One region of the Paenibacillus odorifer genome, then DNA from elsewhere that is predicted to be linked to it. Evidence: riboswitches for the same ligand, from Rfam matches in the RefSeq annotation. Region 1 holds a riboswitch; the other holds the start of a gene.

Region 1 (4,584 bases):
GTCGAAGACCTGCTCATGAACAGGAATAACACCGATGATGTACAACAATTCAAGCAACAATTAAAATTCCAAGAATTGCTGCTGTTACTTTTTGAGCATAATTACCCTTCCAAACACCTGCCAAGTCCTACGGAATCCGTAGAAAAGACCATAACATTCATTCAGGAGCATTATACAGAGAGTATCACCGTGAAGCAGTTAGCTGAATTGGCGGGAATATCAATCTGGCAATATACACCGATCTTTCAGCAGCTTACGGGTAAAAAGCCGCTTGAATACCTGACGGATCTGCGTATTAATCATTCCAAACGATTCCTGCAGGAATCGACTGAACCACTGCGGGAAATCGCCAGACTGGTCGGCTTCTCGGATGAATACTATTTCAGCCGCCGCTTTCGGCAAAAAACCGGAGTTACACCCGGACAATATGCACATCAGCAAGGTCGTAAGCTTACCGTCAAGGATTGGACGGGTCATGAGGTGGAAATTCCTGAACGAGCGAAACGTATTGTCTATCATGGCGAGACACTTGGCGACCTTCTCGCGTTAGGTGTAAAGCCTATCGGTGGAGATGAAGCATTCGCCCGGAACAGCGTCTATAAACATCGGCTTAAGAAGCTCGCCAACGTCGGGTTTCCACTGGACCCGCAGTTGACCGCTTCCCTAAACCCAGATTTGATCATTTTGGCAAATAGTGATGAAAGAGCCTACAGAGCAGTTTCTGGTATCGCTCCGACACTCACCTTTGATTCATTTGCGCCTCTCGACAACCGAATGCGGACATTAGGCAGTTGGCTAGGTAAACAGCGCGAAGCCGAAGCATGGCTGGAGTCATTCACAATCAAAAACGCTGCCATGTGGCAGCAGCTTTACTCGACAACTCTCCAAGTTGGAGAAACCGCCTCTGCTTTGGTCTATGATCATGGAGATCATCTATATGCTATGGGAATGTCCGGATTCTCCACTGCGCTTTATGCCCCATGTGGTTTACAACCGACCGAAGAGATCCAAGCCATATTGGACGAAGAGTTAGGGTTCGCCGAAGTTGATCCAACACGACTGCCTGCCTACGCCGGAGATCATATCTTCATGTTCATTCCGGAACGCAAAGACTCGCGAGCTGCGATGGAACGATTACTAGACAGTTCACTTTGGAACACTCTTCCGGCAGTACGTCAGGGACATGTTTATCTGCTCGATGGAAGCAAATGGAACTCCAGTGATGCGTTAACCCGGGAGAAGCTACTAACGCTGCTGCCTAAACTACTCGGCGGAAGTAGCGCTAGCAATTGAAGGTGAATCTAGGATTCTCTTTTGACTTTTCAAAACTTCATAGGGTATACTTTATCTACGCTTAATTTCCAACTTTTACAGTTGAAAAGCGGGGGAACCAGTTAATTGGGGCGAATCATTGAGTATTAGAATGTAGGGTACCATCTTACCCGAGTCCGTCAGCTAACCTCGTCAGCAGTGGATGGGTCTGCTTTTCATGTTATTTACATAACCAGAGACCCTTGCTAAGGGTCTCTTTTTGTGCTTTTTTTGGACCCTGCTGGCAGTAGATTGGCCTTTGACACTAAGGCTCCCTCATTTCTCACACTACGAGACAAAGGAGAGATGTACGTGCAAAAGGTAAAGTACTTCACGGATATTAACAAAATAGCTATGTTGTCTGAGCTGGAAAAAGAGAATCTGAAAGAAATTACAGACAAATTTGTTTTTCGTGTAAATGACTACTATCTGTCTTTGATTAACTGGGATGATCCAGATGATCCCATCCGTAAGCTGGTTATTCCTAACGAAGGTGAACTGCTGGAGTATGGGCGCTGGGACGCCTCCGATGAGGACACGAATTATGTGGTACCTGGTTGTCAGCACAAGTATAGAACCACTGCACTACTGATTGTATCCGAGGTCTGCGGGGCTTATTGCCGCTACTGTTTCCGTAAGCGTCTGTTCCGAAATGACGTGAAAGAGGCGATGGCTGATGTCTCTCCGGGCTTGGAGTATATCGCAAAGAATCCGGAGATTAACAACGTACTTCTTACGGGCGGGGACAGTTTAATTCTCTCCACACCGAAGCTAAGATCCATTATTGAAAATCTAAGAAGCATTGAGCATGTTAAGATCATTAGACTAGGTTCCAAAATTCCCGTATTTAATCCGATGCGGATCTCTGAAGACGAAGAGCTGCTGGAGCTGATTCGTACTTACTCTACCGAAGACAAACGAATCTATGTTATGGCGCACATCAATCATCCTCGTGAAATCACACCTGAAGCCAAAAAAGCATTTAAAGCTCTCCACAACGCAGGGGCAATTGTCGTAAATCAGACTCCCATCCTCAAAGGCATCAACGATGATCCCATTATTTTAGGGGAACTACTGGACCGACTTTCATGGGCTGGCGTTACACCCTACTACTTCTTTGTGAACCGGCCCGTTGCCGGAAACCGGGATTTCGTATTACCGCTCGAGCAAGTCTATCAAATTGTAGAAGAAGCCAAAGCTAGAACCTCAGGACTTGGCAAAAGAGTACGCTTATCCATGAGCCACACCTCAGGAAAAATAGAAATTCTCGCCATTGATAACGGGAAAGCCTATCTCAAATACCATCAATCCAGAGATCAGGAATACGGAAAATTCATGATTCTAGATTGTCCAAAGGACGCCGAATGGTTCGATGACCTGCCTGGGAATGAGCAATATTGGACCCCACCTGTGAAAAAAAACGATGCTATTATTTCTGTTAATGATTTATCAGAGCCTGCGGATTTAATCTGTAAATAAATTAATCGGCTCTGTCAGACTCTGTCATAGGATATTTCTTCATCACCAACAACAAAACTCCTCCCTCCCAAAATTAGCCCGAAAAAATCTATGATATAATCACGCTGTAACACGAAATGGACTAATGGGTGGGAATGCACACATGAAATTGGAAAGATTGATTTCTATGATCTACAAGCTATTGAACCACGAAGTTTTATCTGCCTCCAAGCTGGCTGAAGAGTTTCAGGTTTCCCAGCGGACGATCTATAGGGATATCGATGTGATTTGTGCCGCTGGTATCCCGGTCGTATCATATCAGGGAACTAAAGGTGGATATGGCATTATGGACGGATATAAAATGGATAAAAGCCTGCTCCGTTCGTATGATGTCACTTCTCTGATTACTGTACTTAACAGTCTCTCTTCCGTGTTTGAAGATGAGCATACGCAAGGAACCATTGAACGGCTGCAAACGATAGGAACGGAGCCACAGACTTCTAGTCTCGCGGTGGATCTTGAAACCCGGCGTACGGATCCTGACGCACTTCCTCTTTTACGTGCGGCTATAGCGGAACGAATTGTCGTCCGTTTTGATTACATCAATGTAAAAAATGAACGTACAACCCGTGAAATGGAACCAGTAAAGCTTCATTTTAAATATAGCAACTGGTACATCTATGGTTATTGCCGGGCACGGCAGGACTATCGGGAGTTTCGTCTTTCCCGGATGCTGAATTTGTTCCTGACGCAGGATACCTTTCAATCACAACATGAGGTACCCAAAGAGGCTGGCTGTTCAAACAGGGCAGATCAGGTCGAGGAAGTAGTGATACGGGTGGGACCTGAGGCTTTGGCAGAAGCGTTGGATCAGTTTCACCAAGTCGATAAGGAATTTCATTCCGATAAAAGCATGACGATGCGAATCCCTGTGTATAAGCCATTGGAAGCACGTTGGCTTTGGTCCATTCTGCTGAGTTTCGGCAGCGGGGCCGAAGTCCTCGAACCCTCTGCATTGCGAGGTATTTTAAAAGAGCAGCTTCAAAACACACTCAAACTTTATGAAGAAGTATGACAGTCTGATGTCATACTTCTTCTTTTATATTAACTACAGTAACAAAAACAAATCCATGACAATTCAAAAGGAGACCATACGAATGACAAATTATCCAGTAGAAATGTTTAAATACCACACTTGGGCAAACCAAACTATCCTGGGGAGAATCAAGGAACTCCCATCCTCTGTGCTAAGTCAAGAAGTGAACAGCTCGTTTCCCACCATCGCTCATGCCCTTAGCCATATCTATGCGGTTGATACGATGTGGTATCTTGTTTTAACAGGCACTGCTATGCCTGAGGCTTTTCAACAAAGTATCCCGCTAAATTTGAGCATTCTAGATTCTGTGGATGAGTACGTAAATATCTTTGCACAGCTATCGGAACAATACAAAGAATGGTTACACAACCAATCCGATTTGGAGCAAACCATTCTGCTTGACAATCCATTCGCCGGAATCCGCCAAACACGCCTATCAGAAATTGTGTTGCAAGTCGTCAATCACGGGACTTATCATAGAGGTAATATATCTACTATGTTACGGCAGTTAGGCCACGCTTCCACCATGAATGACTATTCTCTTTTTTGGTATCAGGTAACAGCGGAAGCTATTTAAACACTAATGGGCAATCTACCCCACTCCATACCTAGAAAGGAAATTGTATTTTAATTATGGAGATTGAAAATCTAATTACAGTAAAAACGAGAGAAGATTTAAGAGTTTGGCTGCAGGAGAATTGTAAGAATGAAAAATCTTG
Region 2 (4,584 bases), 2.4 Mb from region 1:
ATCTGCTATTATTCCGATTCTACTGCGCTATCCGGATAAAGACGCCGGAGGCAGCGGTATGGGCAGACTGTTATATTATATCGAGGGACAGTTCAGCTTGAATACGGACCCTGCGATACGCACTTGGTTATGGATGCTTCTGGCGCTTGTTGTCTTGCGACTTCTGCTTTCCCCTTTCATAAGGGCAGGATTGCTGCATGAGCTCCACCAGGAGCGAAAGGGCGAGCGTGGACTGTTCTTTTTCCCTGGCATGAAGATCTATGGACTACCTGTCTTAGTCTTTAGCCTAATCGAATGGGTGCTGACCCTGCTGCCGCTTTACTGGCTTGCTCCAAAAATGTACGGGCTGTTCTTATCCTCTTTGTTTAACTACGCTTTGTTACTTCATTTAGTACCATACGTATTGGCATGGCTTATATATATTTTTATCGTGCGCCTGTTTCTTCTATATATGCAGTTTGGTTACACCGGCGGTACAGGAATGTTCTCCTCACTGTTCATCTGCTTGCGGTCACTGATTCCTGCTATAGGTGTTTCCATTGTACTTGGTGCGGGAGGCTTGCTCTTACTGCTAGTGTGCGGACTGACGGGTCTGTTCTGTCCCGGCCTACCGGCACTTATAATACGGCAAATCTCACCACTACCTTCTACGCTCTTAAAAATGTGGGGAATCTCTGCACAATATCATCTATGGCGTAGCAAAGCATTTCCACAATAAATCAACCTTATTTGACATAATAAAAAGGTCCCAATTCCTGTATTTAGGAGCTGGGACTTTTTCTCAATACGGATAACTTAAGAGTATTTGCAAAATCGTAAAAGCTCTGTTACAATAAGTCCTGTGCTATTAGTAACAATTTTGTAATCAATTGAAACGATTCCTACATAACTAAATGTATTTATCGTAAGTGTAACTGTCGAAACGTCATTCTCTGGTGCTTAACACGCCTAATTCCTTTGCACCGGGAAGTGGGGGAACCATATTTTGGGTGAATTGATCTCGCTTTACAGGGATCATAGGGAATCTTCTACCGAACCCTTAAGCTAACCTCGCAGGCCTTGGAAGGAGTACATCTTTTGAAAAGACATAATTTAAGAAAAAAATGCGTCGCTGCGGCGCTAGGACTTGTAATGGCATTATCTATTGGTGGAGGAAGCGCCTTTGCCGACTCTAAAATGGACTCTGTAATCTCAAAGACTATTGGAGTTGCCTATAAAACCGGAGGTACAAGCACTGCCGGATTTGATTGCTCTGGATTTACAAAGTATGTATTCAAGAATGTGGGTCTTACTTTACCTCGTACATCAAAAGCTCAATATAGCGTTGGAACTGCTGTATCCAAAAGCAATCTGCGTTCTGGTGATCTAGTGTTCTTTAACACACTTGGCAATGGAGTATCCCATGTCGGCATTTATGTTGGAAACGGAAAATTCGCACAATCGTCCTCTTCGCGTGGAGTGACCATCACTTCACTCAGTCAGGCCTACTGGGCCAATCGTTATGTTGGCGCTAAAAGAGTAATGAGTACTTCAGCTTATCAAGCTGTAGCCTTCGATTGAAACCTTCCTCACAACTATAACCTCACAATTACAACTATATGAACCTGAATCTGATTATGCCCGTAATCAAATTCGGGTTTTTCTTTATTCCATAATATATTTTTACACTATTAGAGCCCAATTGAAACACGTTTATTTGATAAAAATTGCAATTATATTAAAAATTAGGTCATTATTAACGCTTACATATGCCTTTCTACCGTAAAAATGCCAATTTTTCTGCATTAATATGTTAAAAACGATTGCCAAGCGGCTTTCTGTTTGTTACAATTAGCGCAGTGAGATTTTAGTAACATTTTTGTAATCATTAAGTTGTTATTTACAAAGGTTTTGTCATGTATTGATTACAAGCTAATCCTAATCAACAGTATGAGCCGAGTTTCCTAACTATTAGGAAAACGGGGGAACCAACTTTGGGTGAATTGACCTCCATTATATAGAGAGGTCATAGGGGACCTTCAACCGAACCCTTAAGCTAACCTCGTAGGCATTTGGAAGGGGTATACACTTTTGAAGAAGAAGTTAGCAGCAGCAGTACTAAGCTTTTCCATCATCCTCACCATCGGAGCAGGAAGCGCTTTCGCAGATTCCAAAATGGATAAAGTGATTGACAAGGCCATCGGTACTAAATACGTATCCGGCGGTATATCCACTAACGGATTTGATTGCTCCGGATTTACAATGTATGTGTTTGATAAGATTGGCATTAACCTTCCACACCAATCAGGTTCCCAATATCAAATGGGCACAGCAATCTCCCGTGATGATATAAGAGCCGGAGATCTTGTATTCTTCAATACAAGTGGCAAAGGTGTCTCCCATGTCGGCATTTATGTCGGTGAAGGTAAGTTCGCACACGCTTCTACCTCACGCGGTGTTACGATTAGCTCTCTGAGTGATAGCTACTACGTGAAACGCTACGTTGGTGCCAAGCGCATTATGAGCACAGACGCTTACCAATCGGTTGCTGCTGAATCGGAAGACAATGATGATGTGCAATAAATAACGTACATAGGCTCTTTTCCAAGGTACTCTTGGAGGAGAGCTTGTTTTTTTGTCTTATTACTTATTTACCCCTCTCATAATTTGTAAAACATTCCCCTCATATAAAGTTTCTGAGTCGAACCTCCCCCATTTTGTATATAATTAATAATATAGCAATGTCCTCGTGAAAGGAGATCGTTGACCTTATGATAAATCCCTCGGTAACTTTTCATGTTGTTCCTATGGAGGCAATTCACGGAGAAGCTATTTGTAAGTGGAGCTATACGCCCCCATATAATATTTATGGCTGGATGCCGTGGGAGCAGATGCAGGCTCTTGGCATCGAGTTTGGTGATCCGCAGCTCCGGGAGGAACAATATATCTCCATATTAAATGAAAATGAGGTTTTGTGCGGATTCGCACAGTTGTTCCCGATGGAAGGAGTCGTCCGTTTAGGAGTTGGGATGCGCCCCGATCTATGCGGCCATGGTTTAGGCAAACTATTCGTAGATGCCATCGTCCAGACAGCCTTGAATCGTTATCCTGATCGTGAGATAGATCTGGAAGTCCTGACCTGGAACCAACGCGCCATTCGAACTTATCAAAAATGTGGATTTACGATTACAGATACGTATGAACGCCGCACACCTACAGGAGACAAACCTTTTTATTGCATGGTCTATGACAAATGATATTAAATACCAGATATTTCATAAGAATGATTGTATTCTCGTTCATTTTTTTGTCACAAACCCTATGATAACGCTTCACCATAAGCTATAATGTAGGGAGCAGCTTACATAGAAGGGACGAATTGGGATGCAGAAATGGATCATGAGCGGTTTGTTTTTTGCCGCCTGTGCCTTTGCGGTAGTACTCATGTTTACACTTCCGGGTAAAGAAGAGGTAGCAGAAGAAAATAAGCCCACGATGCCGGTAGTTCAACTGGACGCGGCAAAGGCAGAAGCAACCGTGAAAGCCAGCTGTATCACCTGTCACGGCGATCAGCTTCAAGGTGGAGTTGGACCAAGTCTTCAGAATGAAGGCGGTCAGCATGACGCTGAGGAAATCTACAGCATCGTCACCAAAGGACGTGGCCAAATGCCTTCCTTTAAGGAGAAGCTAGCTCCTGAAGAGATCGCCAACGTCGCACTCTGGCTCTCAGAGAAAAAGTAACCAGCCAAGCAACCAAAAACGCCCGTGTATGAGATAGGTGACTATCTGTGCACGGGCGTTTATTTTATGATTTTGGCTAAACTAATGATTTTTTTCAAAGGCTTCATTAAATTCATGCGCCTCTCGAAGATCTAGTGCTGTAATCCCATCTTCTTCATTAGATTTCAGGCGCAGGGTAACTGTTTTATAATCAATCGTAATATGTGGATGGTGATCGAAGGCTTCTGAAATCGTGGCTACTTCATCAACGAACGCAATGCCCTTCATATATTGGCTGAACATATATTTTCGCACCATAACATTATCTTCCAGTTTCCAGCCCTCCAGCTTGGTGATCTCCTCACGCAGTTCCTCTTCCGTAAATAACAATTCGTTTCCTCCCTTACAAAAAATTGCAGTAAAGTGCGTAGTTCCCTTTACTTGTCTTAGGCGTTAAACAAAACATCCCTTAGCTTCTGAGGTCCAAGGGATGTGCCAGGATAAAGGCGATATTTTCGATTAAATGTATTCACAAATCCCAGCGATTATAACTCGGCTTTATCAATTTTAACACGGGCTACTAACTACGGGCAAATTACGTCCAGACGTCTCCTCTGCCTAAATCAAAACTACTGAAGCCAAATCCTCTTCGCCAACTAGAATATTAATGCGGTGAGTGTCCTTATCGTAAATAATTACGCCGCTCCCCACTTCAATCATAGGTTCATTACCCAGCGCGAAGAAAAGATCCTCAGCCAATGCTTCCCATACCTCCAGCTTTGATTCTTGGGGTAGTTCCTGCCACTCGTCCGGATCCATCTCAAAAAATAAATATCCATCGGAAATTCGTCCGACGGCTTCGGTCAAATCGGTTAGAATTTCACC

What was found. Region 1 has a riboswitch for cyclic di-AMP ahead of PODO_RS10630 (KamA family radical SAM protein). Riboswitches for the same ligand answer to the same signal wherever they lie in the genome.
Region 2: linked by a shared signal. The riboswitch ahead of PODO_RS00540 (C40 family peptidase) and the one ahead of PODO_RS10630 (KamA family radical SAM protein) in region 1 are both predicted to bind cyclic di-AMP.

What each region holds. Positions count from the first base shown of each region.
Region 1 covers NZ_CP009428.1:2,515,516-2,520,099, reverse strand. The annotation lists gene PODO_RS10635 (helix-turn-helix domain-containing protein) at 1-1,293, shown strand, start outside; cyclic di-AMP (ydaO/yuaA leader) riboswitch at 1,342-1,485, shown strand; gene PODO_RS10630 (KamA family radical SAM protein) at 1,618-2,790, shown strand; gene PODO_RS10625 (helix-turn-helix transcriptional regulator) at 2,933-3,844, shown strand; gene PODO_RS10620 (DinB family protein) at 3,927-4,442, shown strand; gene PODO_RS10615 (YdeI/OmpD-associated family protein) at 4,499-4,584, shown strand, end outside.
Region 2 covers NZ_CP009428.1:111,388-115,971, reverse strand. The annotation lists gene PODO_RS00545 (hypothetical protein) at 1-718, shown strand, start outside; cyclic di-AMP (ydaO/yuaA leader) riboswitch at 936-1,074, shown strand; gene PODO_RS00540 (C40 family peptidase) at 1,132-1,560, shown strand; cyclic di-AMP (ydaO/yuaA leader) riboswitch at 1,923-2,065, shown strand; gene PODO_RS00535 (C40 family peptidase) at 2,071-2,562, shown strand; gene PODO_RS00530 (GNAT family N-acetyltransferase) at 2,751-3,236, shown strand; gene PODO_RS00525 (c-type cytochrome) at 3,364-3,720, shown strand; gene PODO_RS00520 (4a-hydroxytetrahydrobiopterin dehydratase) at 3,802-4,089, opposite strand; gene PODO_RS00515 (hypothetical protein) at 4,318-4,584, opposite strand, start outside.